Regions from separate parts of the Shewanella sp. 10N.286.54.B9 genome, predicted to be linked through region 2. Evidence: predicted binding sites of a transcription regulator. Region 2 holds the regulator's gene; the other holds the start of a gene.
The links. Region 2 encodes NrdR, which represses ribonucleotide reductase genes. Its sites were predicted from a motif close to AAACACNANATNTNGTGTTT; they were not measured.
Positions count from the first base shown of each region.

Region 1: the regulator NrdR is predicted to act here: its motif matches at 6,052-6,071, upstream of nrdA (class 1a ribonucleoside-diphosphate reductase subunit alpha).

Region 1 covers NZ_JBFRIY010000062.1:17,827-25,650, forward strand. The annotation lists gene AB4135_RS19180 (di-heme oxidoredictase family protein) at 1-1,886, shown strand, start outside; gene yfaE (class I ribonucleotide reductase maintenance protein YfaE) at 2,036-2,440, opposite strand; gene nrdB (class Ia ribonucleoside-diphosphate reductase subunit beta) at 2,409-3,539, opposite strand; gene nrdA (class 1a ribonucleoside-diphosphate reductase subunit alpha) at 3,614-5,902, opposite strand; gene AB4135_RS19200 (HAD family hydrolase) at 6,304-6,999, opposite strand; gene ubiG (bifunctional 2-polyprenyl-6-hydroxyphenol methylase/3-demethylubiquinol 3-O-methyltransferase UbiG) at 6,992-7,702, opposite strand.
Region 2 covers NZ_JBFRIY010000002.1:65,846-73,669, forward strand. The annotation lists gene AB4135_RS00785 (DUF3943 domain-containing protein) at 1-151, shown strand, start outside; gene glyA (serine hydroxymethyltransferase) at 475-1,731, shown strand; gene nrdR (transcriptional regulator NrdR) at 1,850-2,299, shown strand; gene ribD (bifunctional diaminohydroxyphosphoribosylaminopyrimidine deaminase/5-amino-6-(5-phosphoribosylamino)uracil reductase RibD) at 2,346-3,467, shown strand; gene AB4135_RS00805 (riboflavin synthase) at 3,472-4,137, shown strand; gene ribBA (bifunctional 3,4-dihydroxy-2-butanone-4-phosphate synthase/GTP cyclohydrolase II) at 4,286-5,389, shown strand; gene ribE (6,7-dimethyl-8-ribityllumazine synthase) at 5,535-6,011, shown strand; gene nusB (transcription antitermination factor NusB) at 6,026-6,433, shown strand; gene thiL (thiamine-phosphate kinase) at 6,594-7,553, shown strand; gene AB4135_RS00830 (phosphatidylglycerophosphatase A) at 7,553-7,824, shown strand, end outside.

The DNA of each region.
Region 1 (7,824 bases), on a different contig from region 2:
GGGACGCTATCGTCACACGTTTTGCAGATAGAGCAAGGGACAGGCATGCTAAAGAGGATCATTTTCAGGCTTATGATCATTATTTGAGCCACTACTGGACCCACAGAACTGCCCGCTTTGAATTTGTAGATTATGTTGCTAAAGGAGGGGATCGTATAGAGATTAATTTTGTAACTCAATGGCGTCTTGGCGTTAAAGAGTTTCGTGCTTGGTACTATGGCTTTAATACTGTGGCTGAATACCATGGAAATTATGAACATAACGTAATGGAAGTCGCTAATGGCACTTTCGATGACAATCTCAACCAAATTAGCACTGAAGGCGATGAATATAAGTACAGTTTAATCATTTCTGAACACCGTGGGTTAAATGGTAGCGTCGATGCTCTCGCGGTTGGACAAATGATGGAGATCGAAGTTAGTCAGTTTCTAGCTGCTGCACCTGAAGGCCGCAATAACTATTATGGTACGACCTATTTGTATTCAGTCGGTAAAGGCGGCATGGTTCCTTGGTACACCAAAGGTGATTTTAATGATAAATCATCAGACCGAGAAAACTCATTTGAGCTCCCTAAGAGTGCGTGGTTAGGCGGTGAAACGACTTTACCTTATCAGTATTCAAATGAGCCGGATAACCATTTTATGCAAATGGCCACCAATTTATCGAGTGTTAATGGACAAGCTTTTGTCATTGGCAGACGATTGCACCATACATCCTTTGTCGATGGTCATCATGACGAAGGGGAAGATAATGGTATCTTCGAACAAATGGTGGGTAAAACATCAGGTCATTACGTCAATCAGTCCTGTGCCAGTTGCCATCAACGTAATGGTAGAGCAGCCCCTGCTGAACTCGGCCAGACCCTTGATAAATGGGTCTTTAAAGTAGGTGACGAGAACGGTCACCCCGATCCAGATATTGGTCGAGTGTTGCAGCCCAATAATCAAGGAGAGGGACTAAGTGAAGGTGCTGTGATACTTACCTCTTGGACAGAAGAGGATGGTTTACGTAGTCCTACATACCGATTCTCGGGTAAAGTACCGCAATCATTTTCAGCTAGAATAGCGGGTCCAATTGTGGGTATGGGACTGCTTGAAGCGATACCAGAGTCCAGTATTTTGGCTCTTGAAGATATTAATGATGCCAATAATGATGGGATCAAAGGTCAAGCCCAACGAGTCATCGATCCAGCTACAGGAGAACTCCGTCTAGGACGTTTGGGTTGGAAAGCAGGAACTACCAGTGTTAAACATCAAGTGGCGGCAGCCTTCAATGCTGACATGGGAGTGATGACTTCTATTATTCCTGATCCTGATTGTGGCTTGCAGCAATCAGCTTGTGGTTCATCAGGTTCCGTCGTCACCGATGATGACTTAGACCATTTAGTAAAATATATTTCGTTGCTAGGTGTACCTGCCCAGCGAGGTCTAAATACTGCAACGGTACAACAAGGGCAGCAGATATTTAACGATATTAACTGTAGTGCTTGCCATATCCCGACGATGCAGACCAGCCCATATCATCCTCTTGCCGAACTTAGGGATCAGACAATACACCCGTACACGGATCTGCTACTTCATGATATGGGTGAAGGATTAGCCGATAACCTAGGCGAAGGTCAGGCTAGCGGTGCCCAGTGGCGTACGACACCTTTATGGGGGATAGGTCTTTCCGCTTGTGTCACGGGTGGGATGATAAATCCTACTGGCGTACAAGGTAAGGAAGTATGTCATCCTAACCCTAGCTTCTTGCATGATGGGCGAGCGCGAAGTATTGAGGAGGCAATTTTGTGGCACGGCGGAGAAGGATTAGCCAGTAAGGAGGCTTATTCGATCTTGTCCAATGATGAGAAAAGCGCCGTATTGGAGTTTTTGAATTCGCTTTAAATCATGATCGAGTAAGGTATCCGATCCTTCGCCAATAACCGACAAAGTGTTTACGGCGAAGTGGTCATGGTAAAGGATAGTTGAGTGTGATGAGGTTTCTATCCTAGTTGGATTATTTAAGTTACCTCTAGCTATAACTGTTATTTTGGCTAGCGGACTGATTTTTCATCGATAGGATTCTTAGCTTTTACAGGTTTGTGTTCAGCTATCCTAACGACGACCTCTGCACCATCAACGGATAGATCTAAGTCAATATCCGTGTCGGGTACACAGCAGCAAGGTAGGCACTCATTAGCTTCTAACGTCACTAATGGTTCAGTAATGTAACTGACAGAACCACTAATAACTTTTGTCTTACATTGGCCACAGAAGCCATTGCGGCACTCTGAAAAAGTACTTACTCTTTTTTGTTCTAGCGCCTCAAGCAAGGTCAGATGCTGTTGATTAAACAACAATACAGGTTGACCTTGCAGGCTGACGATAGGGGCCTTCTTAAAACTAGCTTGGCTAATTTTTACGGGTTTAAAGGTCAAAGTCAGAGAACTCATCTTCATCTATTGAAGCATCTATTTGGCCAACCAAATAAGAGGATACTTCAACTTCTTGAGGTGCAACTTGCACTGCATCACTCTCTAACCAGTTCTTCATCCATGGAAGCGGGTTAGATTGTTCTGCATAAGGAGACTCTAGATTAACTGCCTTCATACGTTCATTAGTAATATACTCAACGTATTGGCAAAGTATGTGCTCGTTTAGGCCAATCATTGAGCCGTCTTTGAATAGGTATTTAGCCCATTCTTTCTCTTGCTCTGCCGCTTTAACAAAAATGTCGATTGCTGTTTGCTCACACTCTTTAGCAATTTCCGCCATCTCTGGATCGTCTTTACCACCATGCATAATTTTCAAAATATGCTGGGTGCTATTTAAGTGTAAAGCTTCATCACGGGCAATAAGGCGGATAATCTTAGCATTACCTTCCATCACATTACGTTCAGCAAAAGCAAATGAGCAAGCAAAGCTGACATAAAAACGAATCGCTTCGAGTACGTTTACCGACACCATACATAAATACAGCGCTTTTTTGATTTCGCGCTTAGTGACTTCAACAACTTCACCGTCTATTTGATGGCTGCCTTCGCCATGCAAATGAAATGCTTGGCTCAATTTAATGAGTTTGTCGTAGTAGGCAGCAATGTCCGTAGCACGCTTTAAGATCTCTTCATTTTCGACAATATCGTCAAAAACAATTGAAGGGTCATTAACGATGTTACGAATAATATGGGTGTAAGAGCGAGAATGAATAGTTTCTGAAAAAGACCAAGTCTCGATCCAAGTTTCAAGTTCAGGCAGAGACACTAATGGCAAGAAAGCAACATTAGGTGAGCGACCTTGAATCGAATCAAGTAGGGTTTGATACTTTAGGTTTGAGATAAAAATATGCTTCTCATGCGCAGGCAGAGCAGCGTAATCAATTTTATCTTTGCTTACGTCTACTTCTTCTGGACGCCAAAAAAATGAAAGCTGTTTTTCAATTAGTTTTTCAAAAACTTCGTACTTTTGTTGATCATAGCGCGCAACATTGACTGACTGCCCAAGAAACATAGGCTCAAGCATTGCATTGTTAGGTGTTTGACAAAATGTAGAGTAGGCCATTTTTCTATCTTCCGATAATGGGGGCATAACCCCCTTTAATTAACGTTTAAATACGAGTGATAAAATCCGCTGGATTAGATCTTACATGCGCCACCAGCGCAACTGTCATCTTCTACTTCGATGGCAGTGATATCGTCATGACTATCTGAAGCTCCATCACGAGTATTGTGATAGTAAAGTGTTTTCACACCATATTTGTATGCGGTCAATAGATCCTTTAGCAGAACCTTCATCGGTACCTTACCATCTGGGAAACGGCCCGGATCGTAATTTGTGTTAGCCGAAATTGATTGATCAACAAACTTTTGCATCAAGCCAACTAACTGAATGTAGCCGTCATTGTTCGGCATTTGCCATAGGAGCTCATAGCTGTACTGATACTTATCAAAATCAGGAACAACTTGTTTAAGTTGACCATCTTTACTTGCCTTAACGCTGATTAAACCGCGTGGTGGTTCGATACCATTGGTTGCGTTAGAGATTTGAGATGAAGTCTCAGACGGCATCAATGCTGAAAGCGTAGAATTACGTAGCCCATGTGTTTTAATCTCCTCGCGCAGTGATTCCCAGTCCATATGTAATGGCTCATCACAGATCTTATCAAGATCACGCTTATAGGTATCAATTGGCAAAATACCTTTAGAGTATGTCGTTTCGTGGAACGAAGGACACGCGCCTTGCTCTTTTGCTAAATTGTTTGAAGCTTTCAACAAATAATACTGAATCGCCTCAAACGTTTTATGGGTAATACTGTTCGCTGAGCCGTCAGAATAACGTACACCTTCTTTAGCAAGGTAATTGGCAAAGTTAATGACTCCAATACCTAAGGTACGACGATTCATCGATGCTTTCTCAGCAGAGATGATTGGATAATCTTGATAATCTAGTAAGTTATCCAGTGCTCGTACTGCTAGATCCGCTAAAGGCTCAAGCTCCTCTAGATTTTTAATTGCGCCTAGGTTTAACGCTGAAAGTGTACAAAGGGCAATTTCACCATCAGGATCATTAATGTTATTTAGTGGCTTAGTTGGTAACGCAATCTCTAAACACAAGTTTGACTGACGAACTGGAGCGACTTTAGAATCAAATGGGCTGTGAGTGTTACAGTGATCGACATTCTGTATGTAGATACGACCCGTTGACGCACGTTCTTGCATCATTAATGAAAACAGCTCGACAGCTTTGATTTGTTGCTTACGAATACTTTCGTCAGCTTCATACTTTAAATAAAGACGTTCAAATTCATCTTGATCTTCAAAGAATGCGTCATACATACCTGGTACGTCAGATGGGCTGAATAAGCTAATCATGCCACCTTGGATCATACGTTGATACATCAACTTATTGATTTGCACGCCATAATCTAAATGACGAATACGGTTATCATCAACACCACGGTTGTTCTTTAGTACAAGTAGTGATTCAACTTCTAAATGCCAGATCGGGTAGAACAGGGTCGCTGCACCGCCACGAACGCCGCCTTGCGAACAAGATTTTACTGCCGTTTGGAAGTACTTATAGAAAGGTAAGCAACCTGTATGGAATGCTTCACCACCACGAATAGGGCTACCTAATGCACGAATACGACCTGCATTAACGCCGATCCCTGCTCGCTGCGACACATATTTAACGATAGAAGATGATGTGGCGTTAATTGAATCTAAGCTGTCGCCGCACTCAATTAATACACATGAGCTAAATTGACGAGTAGGGGTGCGAACGCCGGCCATAATCGGTGTAGGAAGCGAAATCTTAAACGTAGAAGTCGCATCGTAAAAATCTTTTATGTATTTAAGGCGAGTCTCTTTTGGATATTTCGCGAATAAACATGCCGCAACCAAGATATAAAGGAACTGTGCGCTTTCATAAATTTCATGAGTGACACGGTTCTGAACTAAATACTTACCTTCTAACTGCTTAACGGCAGCATAAGAAAAGTTCATATCGCGCCAGTGATCGATATAACCGCCTAAGATATCTATCTCTTCGCGGCTGTAATCTTCCAGTATATGGGCGTCGTATTTACCTAATTCAATGAGCTTTACAACATGGTCGAACAGTTTTGGCGGTTCAAACTGTCCAAATGCTTTTTTACGTAAATGGAAAATGGCAAGTCTAGCTGCTAAAAATTGGTAATCAGGCGCTTCTGGCGAGATTAAGTCAGCAGCTGCTTTAATGATAGTCTCGTGAATAGCCTCTGTCGGGATCCCTTCGAAAAACTGTAGGTGAGAACGTAATTCAACTTCGGAGACTGACACATTTGTCAGTCCTTTAGCTGCCCATTCAATAACTCGATGGATCTTGTCAAGATCAATGGTTTCACGTTCGCCACTACGTTTTGTGACTGTCATATTGCTATTCATTAAAGATAAACCTTGGTTCTTATATTTATGAAAGTGACCTACTTTAGGCGCACTGTACGTTTCCCTGTAAACAATCCAAATAAAACTGTAAAACAGTGGCATCCAATCTGTTGACACAACCTACTAACTAGTGTCTACGATTGTCACTCACACACAATATATGGTGTTTTAAAATTTCTAAGGTACAAGATAGTGAGGTTATTGGATTTTTGCAAGTATGAATTGTGGGTACAAGTTGTGGATATCTTGAGGATAATTATTAGGGTTAGTAATAGCTAACCCTTGAAGCTTGTTTTGATTTGAGTTCTCCGTTGAAGATGAATATTTAGCCAGCCAAAAAACTTGTTGAAGATCGCAGGATCCTTTAGCGATCTTCATCTTTTACAATCTAGATCGAATGCTTATATGTTGAGATGATTTTTAAGCCATTTGCTAAGATCGTCTGGATCTATAAAACTGATGTCGCTTGGCCACTCCGTTATTACATCACTGGGTCCAATATACCCCCATTCTGCGAGTCCTGCATACATACCGCAGGCCTTAGCGGCCTGCATATCTCGCTCAGCATCACCAAGATAGAGGATCTGATCAGGGCTAACGGACAATTGTTGCGCAGCAAGCAGCATTGGCGCAGTATGAGGTTTTGAATGCAAAGTACTATCACCACTAATGATTGTTGGCATTAATTTTTCAAAACCCATTTTAATCATCAGTGGACGGGTAAACCTAGCAGGTTTATTAGTGACAACCCCAAATGGAATGTTTTGTTCAGACAGTAAGTTTAAAAAAGCATCCAAGCCAGCGAAAAGCTGACAATGCTTACCGTTTACTTGGGGATAGTTGGCTAACAGAGCTGATTGTACTTGAGCATGCATAGTTTCGTTTTGCTCTGGCAATGCTGTTTGCACTAAAGCTAAACTACCATGTGACGCTTGATAACGAAGCTCACTGCTAGTAACTGCAGCAAAACCGAACTGTGCAAGGCTAATGTTGAGTGCCTCAATCATATCTGGTGCAGTGTCGGCTAATGTGCCATCAAGATCAAAAAGCACCCCTTTAATGGCGAGGCGCTTGTCTGTTAAGTGACAATCAGTCATTTTTAGTCGTTGCTATCATATAATTGACTTCTAAACTTTTTGTGTACTTAAACACATCGGTAATAGGGTTGTAGGTAATACCTACTGCATCGATGCAGATGAGCTCGGCACTATCGGCTAGGCCAATGAGTTCCGAAGGTCTGATAAACTTATTGTGATCATGGGTGCCGACCGGTAGCATTTTTAATAAATATTCGGCACCTAAAATAGTTTCTACGTAGGCTCGAATGTTTCTATTAATGGTGGAGAAAAATACATAGCCGCCAGGTTTAACCATATCGGCACATGCTTGGATGACTGAGCTTGGATCAGGCACATGCTCAAGCATTTCCATACAGGTGATGACATCATATTGTTGTCGGTGTTCATCACGATGGTTTTCGGCGGTATTTTTAATATAGTTTATTGAAACGCCAGTTTCTAATGCGTGCAAACGAGCAACATCAAGCGGTTCTTCTCCCATATCAAGACCGGTTACATTTGCGCCAATGCGCGCCATGCTTTCGGACAAAATGCCACCACCACAGCCAACATCGAGTACATTCTTACCAAAAATGCCACCGGCAGTTTGATCAATATAGTTAAGACGAAGAGGGTTGAGGTTATGCAGCGGTTTGAACTCACCGTTTGGGTCCCACCAGGTTGCAGCCATTTTTTCAAATTTTGCAATCTCTTCAAGATCGACATTATCATTGTTTTGCACAGTTTGTACCCCGAATCGATTAAATCATCTTTTGTGCTCATTATAATGATTAGTAGCAATAAACAAAGCGGATATCACTGGCTTTTAAAGGATTAATTGAAAGTGGTGATTAAATGCACTTA
Region 2 (7,824 bases):
TGTTCCTATTACGAAAAACTTTGATCTCAGTGTGCATTACGAACGGATTGACCGCACTGGTAAGCTGGTCGGTATTGATAATTCGTCTATTTCGTTTCGAAATGATGATAGTGAAAATCGCACGAGTTTGAAGCTTGCTTATAAATACTAAATATAGCCGTGCTACTTGGATATTAACTGGAGAGTAACGGGTTCTTTGCAAGCATACTGAAATGACTTAACAGGTATTAATCGGCTAATTTTTAGAACAGAGTTTTCTGTGATTACACTGCAAGGTAATGAATAGATAGGGTAAAGGTATTTTTGCTATGTAATACAGTTGCTGACGCTGTTCATGTTTACTATTTTAGCCCCCTTAAACGCCTCTCAGCTTTAAATGCAAGTAATTTCATGTTTCTAATGCTGGGATTGTGATCAATTGCGCTGTATCATACCGCGCAACCCTACTATAAGAATTTACAGCTGGAGTGAATAATGCTGAAAAAAGACATGAATATCGCGGATTACGATCCACAACTGTTTGCAGCGATTGAAGATGAAACTCGTCGTCAAGAAGAGCACATCGAACTCATTGCTTCAGAAAACTATACAAGTCCTCGCGTTATTGAAGCACAAGGCACTCAGCTTACTAACAAGTACGCCGAAGGCTACCCAGGCAAGCGTTATTATGGCGGTTGTGAGCATGTTGATATCGTTGAAGAGTTAGCGATTTCACGCGCAAAAGAGTTGTTTGGTGCAACGTACGCAAACGTACAACCACACTCAGGCTCACAAGCTAACGCAGCTGTATTCATGGCACTTCTACAAGGTGGTGATACGGTTCTAGGTATGAGCCTCGCTCATGGTGGCCATTTGACTCATGGTTCTCACGTTAGCTTTTCTGGCAAGTTATATAACGCTGTTCAGTACGGTATTGACGAATCAACCGGCAAAATAGATTACGCTGAAGTTGAGCGCTTAGCTGTTGAACATAAGCCTAAAATGATTATTGCAGGTTTCAGTGCATACTCAGGTATCGTTGATTGGGGCAAGTTCCGTGAAATCGCAGATAAAGTAGGTGCTTACTTATTTGTCGATATGGCTCACGTTGCAGGTCTTGTTGCTGCAGGTATCTATCCAAACCCATTGCCGCATGCGCATGTTGTGACAACCACAACGCATAAGACATTGGCGGGCCCACGTGGCGGTTTGATCTTATCAGCCATTAATGACGAAGCGATATACAAGAAGCTTAACTCTGCAGTATTCCCTGGTGGCCAAGGTGGTCCTTTAATGCATGTTATCGCTGCTAAAGCGGTTGCATTTAAAGAAGCACTTGACCCTGAATTCACCACTTATCAAGAGCAAGTTGTTGTTAATGCTAAAGCAATGGCACGCACTTTCATTGAGCGTGGCTATGATGTAGTTTCTGGCGGTACAGACAACCATTTGTTCTTGCTCGATTTAATCAGCAAAGATATTACTGGTAAAGATGCTGACGCTGCACTGGGTAACGCAAATATCACCGTTAACAAAAACTCAGTACCGAATGACCCACGCTCACCGTTTGTAACATCTGGTTTGCGTATTGGTTCTCCAGCAATTACTCGTCGTGGTTTTGGTGAGCAAGAATCAGTATTACTGACTAATTGGATGTGTGATGTCCTCGATGACATTACCGATCTTGCAGTTAGCGAACGAGTGAAAGCGCAGGTTCTTGAATTATGCGCTAAGTTCCCTGTTTACGGTTAACCTTAAGCGTTAAATCAGGTAAACTTTAATGGCCGCATTTATGCGGCCATTTTTGTTGGTATTTCAGCCAAATTTGATACAGGTATTTTGTTCCACTTATTAACTGACCGGAGGCCAGATGCATTGTCCATTTTGCAGCGCAACAGACACTAAAGTGATTGACTCGCGACTTGTCGCTGATGGTCATCAAGTACGTCGTCGTAGAGAGTGTGTACAGTGCCATGAGCGTTATACCACGTTTGAAGGCGCAGAACTTGTTATGCCGCGAGTGGTGAAGCAAGACGGAAGTCGACAGCCTTTCGATGAAGAAAAACTCCGTGGTGGCATGCTTAGAGCGGTAGAGAAAAGACCAGTGTCGATGGATCAGATTGAGCAGTCTTTAACTAAGATTAAATCGACGCTACGAGCGACTGGCGAACGTGAAGTCAAATCAGAGATGATTGGTAACCTAATGATGGACCAATTGGTTAATCTCGATAAAGTAGCTTATATCCGTTTTGCATCGGTTTATCGTGCGTTTGAAGATGTGTCGGAGTTTGGTGAAGCAATCGCCAACTTACAGAAATAATCATATCTATTTATTCCCTAATTGATTAATCGGAACTCGCTACATTATGTGGTCAACTGAAGACAATCAAATGATGAGCCTAGCTATTGAATTAGCTCAAAAAGGACTCTATACCACCAGACCCAACCCATGTGTTGGCAGCGTCATTGTTAAAGATAGTGTGATTATCGGCGAGGGGTATCATATTCGCGCTGGTGGGCCACATGCTGAAGTATACGCGCTTAATATGGCGGGTGATGACGCCAAAGGTGCTACCGCCTACGTGACTCTTGAACCTTGCAGTCATTACGGACGAACCCCACCCTGTGCTAAAGCATTAATTGATGCTGGAGTGAGCCGAGTTGTCGTAGCGGTTACAGATCCTAATCCGCAAGTTTCAGGTCGTGGTATCACCATGTTGCAAGAGGCTGGAATTGAGGTTGATGTTGGTTTACTAACCGATGCTGCCAAGCAGGTTAATCTTGGTTTTTTAAAGCGTATGGAGCAAGGCTTACCTTGGGTAACCGTTAAGTTAGCCGCTAGCCTTGATGGTAAAACGGCGTTATCTAACGGCGAATCAAAATGGATTACAGGTGCTGAAGCGAGAAGGGATGTGCAGCGAATTCGTGCCAGACATTGCGCTTTGATCACTGGCGTAGAAACTGTCCTCGCAGATAACCCTAGTTTAAATGTCCGCCACAGTGAGTTGGGTTCTTTAGCAAATGAGATCGCACCAGCAGAAGTGCATCAGCCTTTACGTGTAATATTAGATAGCCAGGCTAGACTGGGTGCTACGTTGAATATGTTTAGTATTACTAGCCCAATATTGCTTGTTAGTACCTGTGACTATCCCGAATCGGTGAAGTCTGCATGGCCTGCTCATGTGAGCCACCAAGTGTTGCCTGCTACAGATAATCGAGTGGATCTTAAAGCTCTACTCTCTCTGTTAGGTAAAAGCTGTAATTCAGTGCTCGTAGAGGCTGGAGCGACGCTTGCTGGTGCGTTTGTAGCGAACCATGCTGCCGATGAGATAATTTTGTATCAAGCGATGAAAATACTCGGCGCTGGCGGTAGAGATCTACTCACGCTCCCCGATTTCGAGAAAATGTCCGAAATCCCAACTATTGATGTAATAGATGAACGAAAAGTGGGTAAAGATACCCGCTTAACATTAAGAATGAGTAACTAACTTTATGTTTACTGGAATTATTGAATCAGTAGGCCATCTGCGCAAAGTAGAACGCCGTGGTGATGACATTAGATTAACCGTCGCAAGTGGCAAGCTTGATCTGTTAGATGTAAAGCTAGGCGATAGTATTGCCACCAATGGTGTGTGTTTAACCGTTGTTGAGCGTCTAGCTGATGGTTATGTTGCCGATATTTCTGCCGAAACGGTTAGCTTAACAGGCTTTGCTCATTACGCCGTTGGTACTGCTGTAAACCTAGAGAAAGCGGTTACTCCGACAACCCGCCTTGGTGGGCATATGGTTAGCGGCCATGTTGATGGCATCGCTCATGTTGATGATAGACAAGTACGAGGCCAAGCCATAGAGTTTTGGCTGACGCCTCCTGCTGAACTCGGGCGCTATATAGCCCATAAAGGTTCGATTACAATCGATGGTGTCAGCTTGACAGTTAATGAAGTGCAAGGGCATCGTTTTAGATTGACCATAGTGCCTCATACCGCAGGCGAAACAACGTTAATAAATTTGAAAGCGGGGGATAGCGTCAATATTGAAGTTGATCTTATTGCCCGCCACTTAGAAAGGTTGATGAGCTATTCATCAGAGCAGCAAGCAGAGCAACCGAAGTCAGAAGTTACTATGGATCTGTTAGCTCGCTCAGGGTTTTTAAGATAAAAACTGGCTTAAGACTATTTTAACGATAGAATTTGTCATTAGAAAATCCTACAAAATAAACATTACATTTATTTACTGCTGTGCCGCAAGCGGCTTATTGATTAGCGACCTCAGCTAACGCAGTAATACAAAAAATAAAGGTATAAACATGGCGTTACATAGTATAGAAGAGATCATTGAAGATATTCGTCTGGGCAAGATGGTTATCTTAATGGATGATGAAGACAGAGAAAATGAAGGCGACCTTATTATGGCTGCTGACATGGTGACGCCTGAGGCCGTTAATTTTATGGCCACCTTTGGTCGAGGTCTTATTTGCCAGACGTTAACCAAAGAACGCTGCCAGCAGTTAAATCTTCCGTTGATGGTGACAAACAATAATGCACAGTTTTCAACTAACTTTACCGTGTCAATTGAAGCGGCAGAGGGCGTAACAACCGGTATATCAGCGCAAGATCGAGCTGTGACGGTTAAAGCTGCTGTCGGTAAAGATGCCAAACCAGCTGATATTGTTCAGCCAGGTCATATTTTTCCATTGATGGCGCAAGAGGGCGGCGTGCTTATTCGCGCTGGTCACACTGAAGCTGGCTGTGATTTGGCAAGGCTTGCAGGTTTTGAAGCATCATCAGTGATTGTTGAAATTCTAAACGACGACGGCACAATGGCGCGTCGCCCCGATCTTGAAATCTTTGCTGAAAAGCACGGTTTAAAGATGGGCACCATTGCTGACTTAATTGAGTACCGCAATACTAAAGAGACCAGTGTTGTGCGTGAAGCACAGTGTAAACTTCCTACTCGTTTTGGCGAATTTGATATGCTCACTTTTCGTGACACTATCGATAACCAATTACATTACGTGTTAGTTAAAGGTCCTGTTACCGAGAATGCTCTGGTTCGTGTTCACCTTCAAAATACCTTTAACGACTTATTGCACTCTGAGCGTGATCAGCAACGTAGCTGGCCGTTAGAGAAGGCAATGCAGCGTATTGGTGATGAAGGTGGTGTACTTGTGTTGCTTGGTCACCAAGAGCATAGCAGTGATATTTTGGCTAAAGTTAAAGCATTCGAAGCTGAAGATAACGGCAGTGCTCCTGTTGCCGCTAAGTGGCAAGGGACATCTCGCCAAGTCGGTGTTGGTTCACAAATTCTTGCTAACGTTGGTGTAACGTCTATGCGTCTGCTTAGTTCACCAAAGCGTTATCATTCACTCTCAGGCTTTGGTTTGGAAGTTACTGAATATATAGCAGAATAAATTTTACTGGTGGCGATTATTATCGTCCTAGGTGTAATTTCACTCTTTTCTTATAAATTGCATAGGGATCAGCGTAAGTGGCTGTGGTATCATACCGCCTCTTCCGCCCCCATGCTGGGTCATTAAGCTAATTTAGGTAAGACAAATGAACGTAGTTCAAGGTAATATCGAATCGAAAAACGCAAAAATTGCGATTGTAGTTTCACGTTTCAACAGCTTTGTTGTTGAGAGTTTGCTTGATGGTGCGGTAGACACTCTAAAGCGTTTTGGTCAGGTTGCAGATGACAATATCACTGTAATTAAAGTCCCAGGCGCTGTTGAACTGCCACTTGCTGCCCGTCGTGTTGCGGCAAGCGGAAAATTTGACGGCATAATCTCACTTGGTGCGGTTATCCGTGGTGGTACACCTCATTTTGATCTGGTTGCAGGCGAATGTAATAAAGGGTTAGCTCAAGTTGCACTTGAGTATGATATTCCTGTTTCATTCGGCGTTTTAACTACAGATACCATTGAACAAGCTATTGAGCGTTCAGGTACTAAAGCAGGTAACAAAGGCGGCGAAGCTGCTTTGGGTCTGCTAGAGATGGTTAACGTTTTGCAAGCACTTGAAGAACAGCTGTAATTTAGGACAATTTAATGAAGCCTTCAGAGCGCCGAAAGGCACGTCGTTTAGCGGTTCAGGCCATATACTCTTGGCAGCTAAGTGGCAACAATATTGCTGATGTTGAGCATGAGTTTCTAACTGAACAGAATGTTGATGGTGTCGATATAGCTTACTTTCGTGAGTTATTAGGTGGCGTCGCAACAAAGAAAAGCCAATTGGATGAGCTTATCACTCCATTTTTGGTTCGTCCTATGGATGAAGTTGATCCTGTCGAGAAAGCGATTGTACGCCTAGCGACGTATGAATTAACTTTCCGTAAAGACGTTCCATATAAGGTAGCGATTAACGAAGCTATCGAGCTTGCCAAAGCATTCGGCGCTGAAGATGGACATAAGTTCGTTAACGGTATTCTGGATAAGCTAGTAGCAAGAACTAAATAGTCAAAACGGCATCTTCGGATGCCGTTTTTGTATGGCTAAAAGAGAGTCTTTGCTGCATGCCCACAGCTATGCAGGGTAAGCACAGCGGAATAGCCTTGGTAACCACAGGCTATTTGGCTCCCTTTTTTCTTCAGTCCACTTTTAAATTGTGATTGGTATTGTGAAAGAATTTCAGTTAATCGAAAGCTATTTTACTGGGCGCGCCCAGTCTCGAAAAGACGTGGCCGTTGGTATAGGCGATGATTGTGCCATTGTTGAGCCTGCTGTTAACAAGTCTGTAGCGATATCTTGTGACACGCTAGTGGAAAACGTACACTTTTTCCCTGATATGCCTGCTAATGCATTGGGGTATAAATCGTTAGCGGTTAACTTGTCAGATCTTGCCTCTATGGGGGCTGAACCTGCTTGGATGACGCTGGCGCTAACGCTACCTGAAGTCGATGAGAACTGGCTTGCTGATTTTAGTACCGGTATGTTTGAAATTGCTGAGTATTACGGTGTTGCATTAGTGGGTGGTGATACGACTCGCGGGCCTCGCTCAATCACCATTACGATCAATGGCCAAGTACCTAAGCACACAGGTCTGACACGCAGTGGTGCAAAAAACGGTGACTGGATCTATGTTACGGGTACCTTAGGCGATTCAGCATTAGGCTTGGATCTGCTGCGGGGCAAAGCACAATGCAATGAGGCTGATAGAGAGTATCTTATTAATCGCCATTATCGACCGACTCCAAGGGTGCTTGCTGGACAAGCGTTACGGACTTTAGCATCCAGTGCTATCGATATTTCTGATGGCTTAGTCTCTGATATACAGCATGTACTAAAAGCTTCTAATATTGGTGCTATGGTCAACGTCGATAAACTGCCTTTATCTAAAGAATTGAAAGCCAATGTCACTGAAGAGATGGCATTGAGTTACGCTTTAACTGGCGGAGAAGATTATGAGTTACTCTTTACTGTTTCTGAGGCGCAAAAAGGCGCATTAGAAATTGCATTGGCTGAAACCGGTGTCAAGTTTACTCAAATTGGTCAAGTGTGCACTGGCGGTAAGCTAAACTTGTTATTAGATAACCAGCCATTTGAACCGATTAACCTTGGATTTGAGCATTTTAATTGATGGATTTACTCTCAAAAGATAAAGCGGTGGCTAAGCTTTCCCTTAAGAACCCAATTCATTTTTTGGCATTGGGTTTTGGCTCAGGTTTAGCAGCAAAAGCACCTGGAACGTTCGGCACTATCGCCGCGATCCCTGTATTTTTGTTTATGGCGCCATTAAGCTTGCCTTGGTACATAGGGCTGACATTATTTAGTGTGTTAATTGGGTTTTATATCTGCGACAAAGCGGCCAAAGATATGGGCGTTCATGACCATGGCGCGATTGTATGGGA